Regions from separate parts of the Microbacterium paludicola genome, predicted to be linked through region 2. Evidence: predicted binding sites of a transcription regulator. Region 2 holds the regulator's gene; the other holds the start of a gene.

Region 1 (4,413 bases), on a different contig from region 2:
TCGCGCGCGCGAGCCGATCCTGGATCTCGGTCTGGATGAGGCGGCGCAGGGGGCGCGCGCCGTACACCGGGTCGTAGCCGCGCTCGGCAAGCCACGCGCGGGCATCCGGCGTGACGGCGAGCGTGAGGCGGCGCGTCGAGAGCCGGCGCTGCAGAAGGTCGACCTGCAGCTCGACGATCTGCGCGAGATCATCCTGCGTGAGGGCCTGGAACATCACGATGTCGTCGAGGCGGTTCACGAACTCGGGCTTGAACGCCTGCCGCACGAGGTGCATGACCTGCTCGCGCTTGACCTCGGCCGAGAGCGTCGGGTCGATCAGGATCGGCGAGCCGAGGTTCGACGTCAGGATCAGGATGACGTTCTTGAAGTCGACGGTGCGACCCTGCCCGTCGGTGAGGCGTCCATCGTCCATCACCTGCAGCAGCACGTCGAACACCTCGGGATGGGCCTTCTCGACCTCGTCGAGCAGCACGACGCTGTAGGGACGCCGCCGCACGGTCTCGGTCAGCTGCCCGCCCTGCTCGTAGCCGACGTAGCCGGGAGGGGCGCCGACGAGGCGCGAGACCGAGTGCTTCTCGCCGTACTCCGACATGTCGATACGCACCATCGCGTGCTCGTCGTCGAACAGGAACTCGGCGAGCGCCTTGGCGAGCTCGGTCTTTCCCACGCCCGTGGGGCCGAGGAACAGGAACGAGCCCGTGGGACGGTTCGGATCGCTGATGCCCGCGCGCGAGCGGCGCACGGCGTCGGACACCGCGCCGACCGCCTCCTTCTGCCCGATGAGGCGCCGGCCGAGCTCGGCCTCGAGGTGAAGCAGCTTCTCGGTCTCGCCCTGCAGCAGCCGCCCGACGGGGATGCCCGTCCACGACGCGATCACCTGGGCGATGTCGTCGTCGGTGACCTGCTCGTTCACCATCCGCGGCTCGTCGGCGCCGGCCTCCGCCTGGCGCTCGGCCTCGGCGAGCTGCTCCTCGAGCTGCTTGATCGTCTCGTACTGAAGCTTCGACGCCTTCGCGTAGTCGGCCTCACGCAGGGCGCGGTCGCGCTCGGTCACCGCTTCGTCGAGGCGCTTCTTGAGGTCGCCTACGCGGTTCAGGTCGCCGCGCTCGCGCGCCCAGCGCGCCTCGAGCTCGGCCAGCTCGCGCGAGGACTCCTCCATCTGTTCGCGCAGCTTGGCGAGTCGCTCCTTCGATGCAGGATCCTTCTCCTTCTTGAGCGCGAGCTCCTCCAGCCGCATCCTGTCGACCTGGCGCTTGAGCTGGTCGATCTCGACGGGGGAGGAGTCGATCTCCATCTTCAGGCGGCTCATCGCCTCGTCGATCAGGTCGATCGCCTTGTCGGGCAGCTGCCGGCTCGGGATGTAGCGGTTGCTGAACGCCGCGGCCGCGACGAGCGCGCCGTCGGTGATCGTCACCCCGTGGTGCGCCTCGTACCGGCCCTTGAGCCCGCGCAGGATGGCGACCGTGTCCTCGACGGACGGCTCGCCCACGTACACCTGCTGGAAGCGGCGCTCGAGAGCGGCGTCCTTCTCGATGAACTCGCGGTACTCGTTCAGCGTCGTCGCGCCGATCAGGCGCAGCTCGCCGCGCGCGAGCATGGGCTTCAGCATGTTCGACGCCGCGACGGATCCCTCTCCGCCGCCGGCACCCATCAGCACGTGAAGCTCGTCGATGAAGGTGATCACCTGGCCCTCCGACTCGGTGATCTCCTTCAGGACGTTCTTCAGCCGCTCCTCGAACTGGCCGCGGTACATCGCGCCGGCGACGAGTGCCGACATGTCCAGGCTGATCAGGCGCTTGTCCTTCAGGCTCTCGGCCACGTCGCCCGCGACGATGCGCTGCGCGAGGCCCTCGACCACGGCGGTCTTGCCGACGCCGGGCTCGCCGATCAGCACGGGGTTGTTCTTCGTGCGGCGGGTGAGCACCTGGCTCACGCGCCGGATCTCGCCGTCGCGTCCGATCACGGGGTCGAGCTTCCCCTGCCGGGCGCGCTCGGTCAGGTCGATGCCGAACTGCTCGAGTGCGCTCTGCTGATCCTGCTGCTGCTCTGCCACTGCCGCCTCCGAAGCCCTGCAAACTTGAGTCGCTTTCGCTCAAGTTTATCGGATCGAGGCGGGTCGCGGAAGACGTCGCCGGCTGCGGCGTGCCCTCCGAACGGTGGACAGACACGCGGCGGCGCGGCCGCCATCCTGGAGGGATGACCACGCTCCCGTCGCCGCGGCTTCCCGCGCGACCGTCGCGGCCGCACGTCGGCAGCATGGTCATCACGCCCGCGCAGGTCGCCGCCGGCATCGCGGTGTTCGGCCTGCTGTACGCCCTGTACCCCCTCCTGTTCGTCCACGGGGTCGCGCACATGGGCGTGATGCTCGGCCTCGCGATCGCCGGTTTCGCGGGAACCGTCGCGATCGTCCTCGGCGGCATCGGCGTGTTCTTCGGCTCATCCCGGCGCAGGGGCCTCGTCTGCATCGCCGTCGGAGCCTTCGCCCCGCTCGCGACGCTGGCCGCGATCCTGCTGTTCCTCTGACCTCGGCGTTCGCTAGCCTGACCCCGTGACCGCACCCGAGTACCCGCCGCCGCCCGCGACATGGAACGCCCCCGCCGCGCGACCCGCGAGCCGGGGCGTCGCGTCACTCGTCGCCGCCGGGTTCGCCGCGGGCGTTGTGCTGCTGGGGTTCGTCGCGATCTTCGTGCTCGCCGCGGCCGTCAGCTCGGGCGACCCGACGACCGTCGGGCTCTCGTCGCTGCCGACGCAGCTCGCGAGCGCCCTGCTGGGGATCGGCGCCATCGTCGCCGGGTCGATCGGGATGGCGTCGCGCGCGCGGTTCGTGCTCGCCGGCGTCTCCGTCGGCGTGGGCCTCGTCCCCGTGATCTCGGGCTTCGTCACGATCCTCGAGTTCATGATCCACGCCGCGACCTCGGTGCTGTGAGGAGCAACGGATGACCGCTGAGCCCTACGCCCCCGCCGCGCCTCCGGTACGCGCCAACACCTTCGCGATCGTCGCGATCAGCATCGTCGGCGCGCTCATCCTCCTCAGCGCCGCGAGCAGCTTCCTGCCGATCCTGTCGTACGAGCTGCAGTGGTCGTACGCCACGGTGAGCGCCGTCGTCGCGATCGTCTCGCTTGTGCTCTCGCTCGCCGGCGCGGCGTGCGCGTTGCTCGGCCTCCGGCACCCCCGCAAGGGGCTCGCTGCCATCGCGCTCGGGTACTGCATGTTCGTGCTGATCCAGCAGGCGCTGTGGGCCGGGGTGTACCCGACAGTCGTGCAGCTCTTCAGCCGCTGACCCCGCCGCTGGGCACGGGCGGTCAGGCCGCGACGACCTCGCGGGCCTTCTTCGTCTCGGGCGGGCAGGCGAACCGCGCGCGGTAGGCCGTCGGCGTGGTGCCGAGCACCCGCGAGAAGTTCTGGCGCAGCACCGCCGCCGATCCGAAGCCGCACTCGTCGGCGATGCGGTCGAGGCCCCACTCGGTCTCCTCGAGCATCCGCTGCGCCTGGATGATGCGCTGACGCGCGAGCCACGCCGCCGGCGTGGTGCCGTAGTCGGCCTTGAACCGGCGCGCGAAGGTGCGCGGCGACATGTGCGCCCGGTTCGCGAGCTGCTCGACGGTCAGGTCGCGGTGGAGGTTGGCGACGGCCCAGTCGGCAACCGGCGCGAGCGAGAGGCCGGTCTGGTCGGGCATCGGCTTCAGGATGAACTGCGCCTGCCCTCCCTCGCGCTGCGGCGCGACGACCATCCGGCGCGCGATGCGGTTGGCGGCCTCGGCGCCGAGCTCCTGGCGCAGCAGGTGCAGGCACGCGTCGAGCCCCGCCGCGGTGCCGGCGCTCGTGATGATGCGGCCGTCCTGCACGTAGAGCACGTCGGGATCCACCTCGACCCGCGGGTACATCCGCGCCATCGTGTCGGCGTACAGCCAGTGCGTCGTCGCACGGCGACCTTCGAGGATGCCCGCGGCGGCGAGCACGAACGCGCCGCTGCAGACGCTGAGGATCCACGCGTCGCGCTCGACGGCGGAGCGCAGGATGGCGGCGACCCGGGTGTCGATCCGTCCCCACGCCGACTTCGGCTGCGTCGAGACCACCACGAGGTCGGCGGTCTCGGCGAAGGTCAGGTCGTCGGTCACGTTGATCGAGAAGCCGAGATTGGATGTGACGGCTCCCGGGTCGGGCGTGACGATGCGGAAGTCGAACTTCTCGATCCCCTCCGCCGTGCGGTCGAGGCCGAACGCCTCGCAGGCGACGCCGAACTCGAAGGGCGCGAACCCCTCCTGCACGATGCACGCGACGGTCTTCATGAGGGGCTCCTGAGGGATGGAGTGAGGGTGGCAGTATTCCTGCGGGTTATGGCGATCCTGCCACTGTTGGCAGGATCCGCGCAAGCGCAGGATGACTGCCATGATCCTTCTCATCCTTCTCGC
Region 2 (4,413 bases):
GGCAGTGAAGGGCCTCATCCCCGTGCTCGACGACCTCGACCGCGCCGAGAAGCACGGCGACCTCGGCGAGGGCACGCCCTTCACCGCGATCGCCGAGAAGGTGCGCGGCGTGGCCGAGCGCATGGGCCTCGTCGCCTACGGCGCCGCGGGCGAGGCGTTCGACCCGCAGCAGCACGAGGCGATCTTCCAGCAGCCGGTCCCCGGTACGACCGAGGCGACGATCCTCGAGGTCGTCGAGCTCGGCTACCGGCTCGGCGACATCGAGCTGCGGGCCGCGAAGGTCGTCGTCGCCGTCCCGGCGGAGTAGTTCGACATCCGGGTCGGCTCGGCCCGTTTCGACTCGCTCCGCTCGCTCAACGAACAGTGTTGGTTGAGCGAGCGAGCGAAGCGACCGAGTCGAAACCGCCAAGCCTTACGAAGAGGTGGAAATGGCCAGTCAGGACTGGTTCGAGAAGGACTTCTACAAGGTCCTGGGTGTGTCGAAGGACGTCAGCGCGGCCGACCTGAAGAAGACGTACCGCAAGCTCGCGCGGCAGTATCACCCCGACTCCAAGCCGGGGGACACGGCGGCCGAGGCGAAGTTCAAGGAGATCAGCGAGGCGTACTCGGTGCTCTCCGACCCGACCCAGCGCGAGGAGTACGACCAGCTCCGCGCGATGGGATCGGGCGCGCGCTTCACGGCGGGCGGCTCGAACGGCGGCTTCGACGACGTGTTCAGCGCGTTCACGCAGAACCGCGGATCCGCTCAGGACTTCGACGACATCTTCGCCATGTTCAACCAGGGCGGTCGCGGCGGACGCTTCGGCCAGAGCGGATTCGGCAACGGCGGCTTCGGCCAGCCGAGCGGCGGCTTCCGCGGCTTCGGCGGACCGCAGAAGGGCGGCGACGTCCGAGCCCGCACGACGATCGACTTCGTCACGGCGGCCAAGGGCGAGACGATCTCGCTGCAGAGCGAGGACGGCAAGCCGTTCAAGATCAAGATCCCGGCCGGCGTGGCCGACGGGCAGAAGATCCGCCTGCGCGGCAAGGGCCGTCCCTCGCCCGACGGCGGCGAGCCCGGCGACATCGTCGTCGAGATCGCGGTGCGGCCGCATCCGGTGTTCACGCGCGAGGGGCTCAACCTGCGCGTCGTCGTGCCGGTGACGTTCGCCGAGGCCGCGCTCGGCGCGACGATCGAGGTGCCGACGCTCGGCGGCGATCCGGTGAAGCTGCGCGTCGCGCCCGGCACGCCGTCCGGCCGCGTGCTGCGCGTCAAAGGCCGCGGCATCGTCTCCCAGAAGGGCACCGGCGACCTGCTCGCCGAGGTGCAGGTGGTCGTGCCGAGCCACCTGAGTGACGAGGCTCGCGAGGCGCTCGCCCGCTTCGTCGAGGTCGGCCCGCAGGGCAACCCGCGCGCCGACCTGATGGGCAAGGCGTCGGGCTGATCGGTCGTTGAGTGAGGGAGCGCAGCGACCGAGTCGAAACGGTGCAGCCGAGCCGACGGCGATGATCACCGCGTTTCGACTCGCTTCGCTCGCTCAGCGAACGGATAGTTGGACACACGGCACGAGCGAGAGGAGGACGGGATGAGCGACACGTACGAGATCGACGAGGACGCGCCCGTCTTCGCGATCGCCGTGGCCGCCGAGCTCGCGGGGATGCATCCGCAGACCCTGCGTCAGTACGACCGGATCGGCCTGGTCGTGCCGGGCCGCACGCGCGGCGGTTCGCGGCGCTACTCGGCCCGCAACATCGCGCAGCTGCGCGAGGTCGCGAAGCTGTCGGGTGAGGGGATGAGCCTCGCCGCCATCGCGCGCGTGCTCGATCTCGAGGACGAGGTGCGCGACCTGCGCCGCCGCGTGCGCGACCTCGGGCACGCGCTGCAGGCCGAACGCGCCGCCCGCCCGGGCGCGCGCGTCTTCGCGGCCGGGGCGACGGGATCCGTCGTCACGCTGCGCGCCGGCACGCGCGTGCGCCGCAGCGCCGAGCTCGTGCTGTGGACGCCTCCGCAGCAGCGCTCGCACGAGGATGGAGACCGATGAGCCCTGTCACCTGGCGGACGCTCGGCGAGACCGCGCCGATCTGGCCGGGCTGGGAATGGCCCCTCGGCGCCACCTGGACGCCGGCGCGGACGAACTTCGCCGTCTACGCGCCGAACGCGACGAGCGCGCAGCTCTGCCTGTTCGACGAGGACGACCGCGAGACGCGCTACGAGCTCACCGAGCAGACGCTCGGGATCTGGCACGGCGCCCTGCCCGAAATCCGCCCCGGGCAGCGCTACGGCTACCGCGTCGACGGACCGTGGGACCCGAAGAACGGCTACCGGTTCAACCCGCACAAGCTGCTGCTCGACCCGTACGGTCTCGCGACCAGCGGCACGATCATCGCCGAGCAGCCGATCTACGGCGCGCGGGAGGGCGAGCCGGCCGTCCGCGACCTCACCGACTCGTCCGGATACACCGCCCGCAGCGTCGTGGTCGATCCGTCCTTCGACTGGGAGGGCGACGAGCTGCTCGGCACACGCTGGCGCGAGACGGTGATCTACGAGCTGCACGTGAAGGGCTTCACGAAGCTCCACGACCGCATCCCCGAGCAGCTGCGCGGCACGTACGCCGGGCTCGCCCACCCCGCCGCGACCTCCTACCTTCGCGACCTCGGCGTCACCGCGGTCGAGCTGCTGCCCGTGCAGCAGTTCTTCTCCGAACCGGCGCTGCTCGACCGCGGGCTGACGAACTACTGGGGCTACAACACGATCTCGTACTTCGCCCCCGATGCGTCGTACAGCTCGTCGGGCGACCGCGGCGGCCAGGTCGCCGAGTTCAAGAACATGGTGAAGGCGCTTCACCGCGAGGGCATCGAGGTCATCCTCGACGTCGTCTACAACCACACCGCCGAGGCCGGCCCCGACGGTCCGACGCTGTCGTTCCGCGGTCTCGACGACCGTGGCTTCTACAAGCGGGTGCTGCCGGATCCCGCCCACGGCGGCTTCGACGACCGCTACTGGGACGTCACCGGCTGCGGCAACACGGTCGACGCGTGGAACCCGCTCGCCCTGCGGCTCATCCTCGACTCGCTGCGGTACTGGGTGACCGAGATGCACGTCGACGGGTTCCGGTTCGACCTCATGTCGGCCCTCACCCGCACCGGCTACGACGTCGACTTCAACTGCGCCCTGCTGATCGCGATCGGCCAGGATCCGATCCTGCGTCACGTCAAGCTGATCGCCGAGCCGTGGGACGTGTCGATGGACGGGTACCTCGTCGGCCGGATGCCGCCGCAGTGGGCGGAGTGGAACGACCAGTACCGCGACACGATCCGCGACTTCTGGCGGGGGGGCGCCCCCATCCACGCCGTGGCGACGCGCCTCGCCGGATCGAGCGACCTCTACGCCGACGACGGCCGCACGGCCTCGAACAGCATCAACTTCATCACCGCGCACGACGGGTTCACGGTGCGCGACCTGGTGTCCTACGACCACAAGCACAACGAGGCGAACGGCGAGGACAACCGCGACGGCACGGACAACAACCGCTCGTGGAATCACGGCGTGGAGGGCGAGACCGACGACCCCGCCATCCTCGCCCTGCGGCGCCGGCAGGCGGCGAACCTCATGGCGACCCTGTGCCTGTCGAACGGCGTGCCGATGCTCACGGCGGGCGACGAGCGCGGCCGCACGCAGGGCGGCAACAACAACGCCTACTGCCAGGACAACGAGATCTCGTGGATCGACTGGGGCGCCGACAACGCCTGGCTCGACGTCTACGAGGTGACGAAGGCCGCGCTGCGCCTGCGCCGCGAGCACCCCGCGCTGCGCCAGCGACACTGGTTCGAAGGGCGCCCCACGATCGCCGCGGGGCCGAGGGACCTCGTCTGGCTTCACCCCGCCGGACGCCCGATGACCGACGGCGACTGGGGCGACGCCGGGCTGAAGGCCGTCGGCATGTTCGTCTCGGGCCGCCCGCTGCGCGAGCCGGGGCCTCAGGGCCAGCAGATGCTCGACGCGTCGTTCCTGCTCTGGTTCAACGCGCACGACCACGCGATCGAGGTCGCGCTCCCCGAGAACGAGTGGGTGCGCGTCGGCGAGGTGGTGCTGTCCACCGATCCGGACGTCCCCGAAGGATCCCGCATCGAGGCCGGCACCTCGATGAGGCTCGACGCCCATACCGTCGTGGTGGTGCGTTCCCTCTAGGCGTTCTTTTCAGAAGCGGCTCGCACGGGTGGGTGGTTTGGGCTCGGTCGCTTCGGCTCGCAAGCTCGCTCAGCAACCGGTGGGGTAAACGTGCGGCGTGTGCACCTTTGCGCACCTCGTTCCGTGCGTTTGCCGCACCTTTGCGCGGGCCCACCCCGGTTATCGAGCGAGCGGAGCGAGTCGAGATGACGGCTCGCACGGGCGGGCGGCTTGGGGTCGGTCGCTTCGGCTCGCTGGCGCTCGCT

Evidence for each region. Region 2 encodes HspR, which represses chaperone genes until heat shock. Its sites were predicted from a motif close to AAGTTGAGTCNNNNNGACTCAACTT; they were not measured.
Region 1: the regulator HspR is predicted to act here: its motif matches at 2,075-2,099, upstream of ABD161_RS01270 (ATP-dependent Clp protease ATP-binding subunit).

What each region holds. Positions count from the first base shown of each region.
Region 1 is NZ_BAAANG010000001.1:252,751-257,163, reverse strand. It holds gene ABD161_RS01270 (ATP-dependent Clp protease ATP-binding subunit) at 1-2,053, opposite strand, end outside; gene ABD161_RS01265 (hypothetical protein) at 2,197-2,523, shown strand; gene ABD161_RS01260 (hypothetical protein) at 2,549-2,926, shown strand; gene ABD161_RS01255 (hypothetical protein) at 2,937-3,281, shown strand; gene ABD161_RS01250 (GlxA family transcriptional regulator) at 3,304-4,290, opposite strand.
Region 2 is NZ_BAAANG010000005.1:83,476-87,888, reverse strand. It holds gene grpE (nucleotide exchange factor GrpE) at 1-307, shown strand, start outside; gene ABD161_RS05675 (DnaJ C-terminal domain-containing protein) at 429-1,424, shown strand; gene ABD161_RS05670 (heat shock protein transcriptional repressor HspR) at 1,566-2,021, shown strand; gene glgX (glycogen debranching protein GlgX) at 2,018-4,168, shown strand.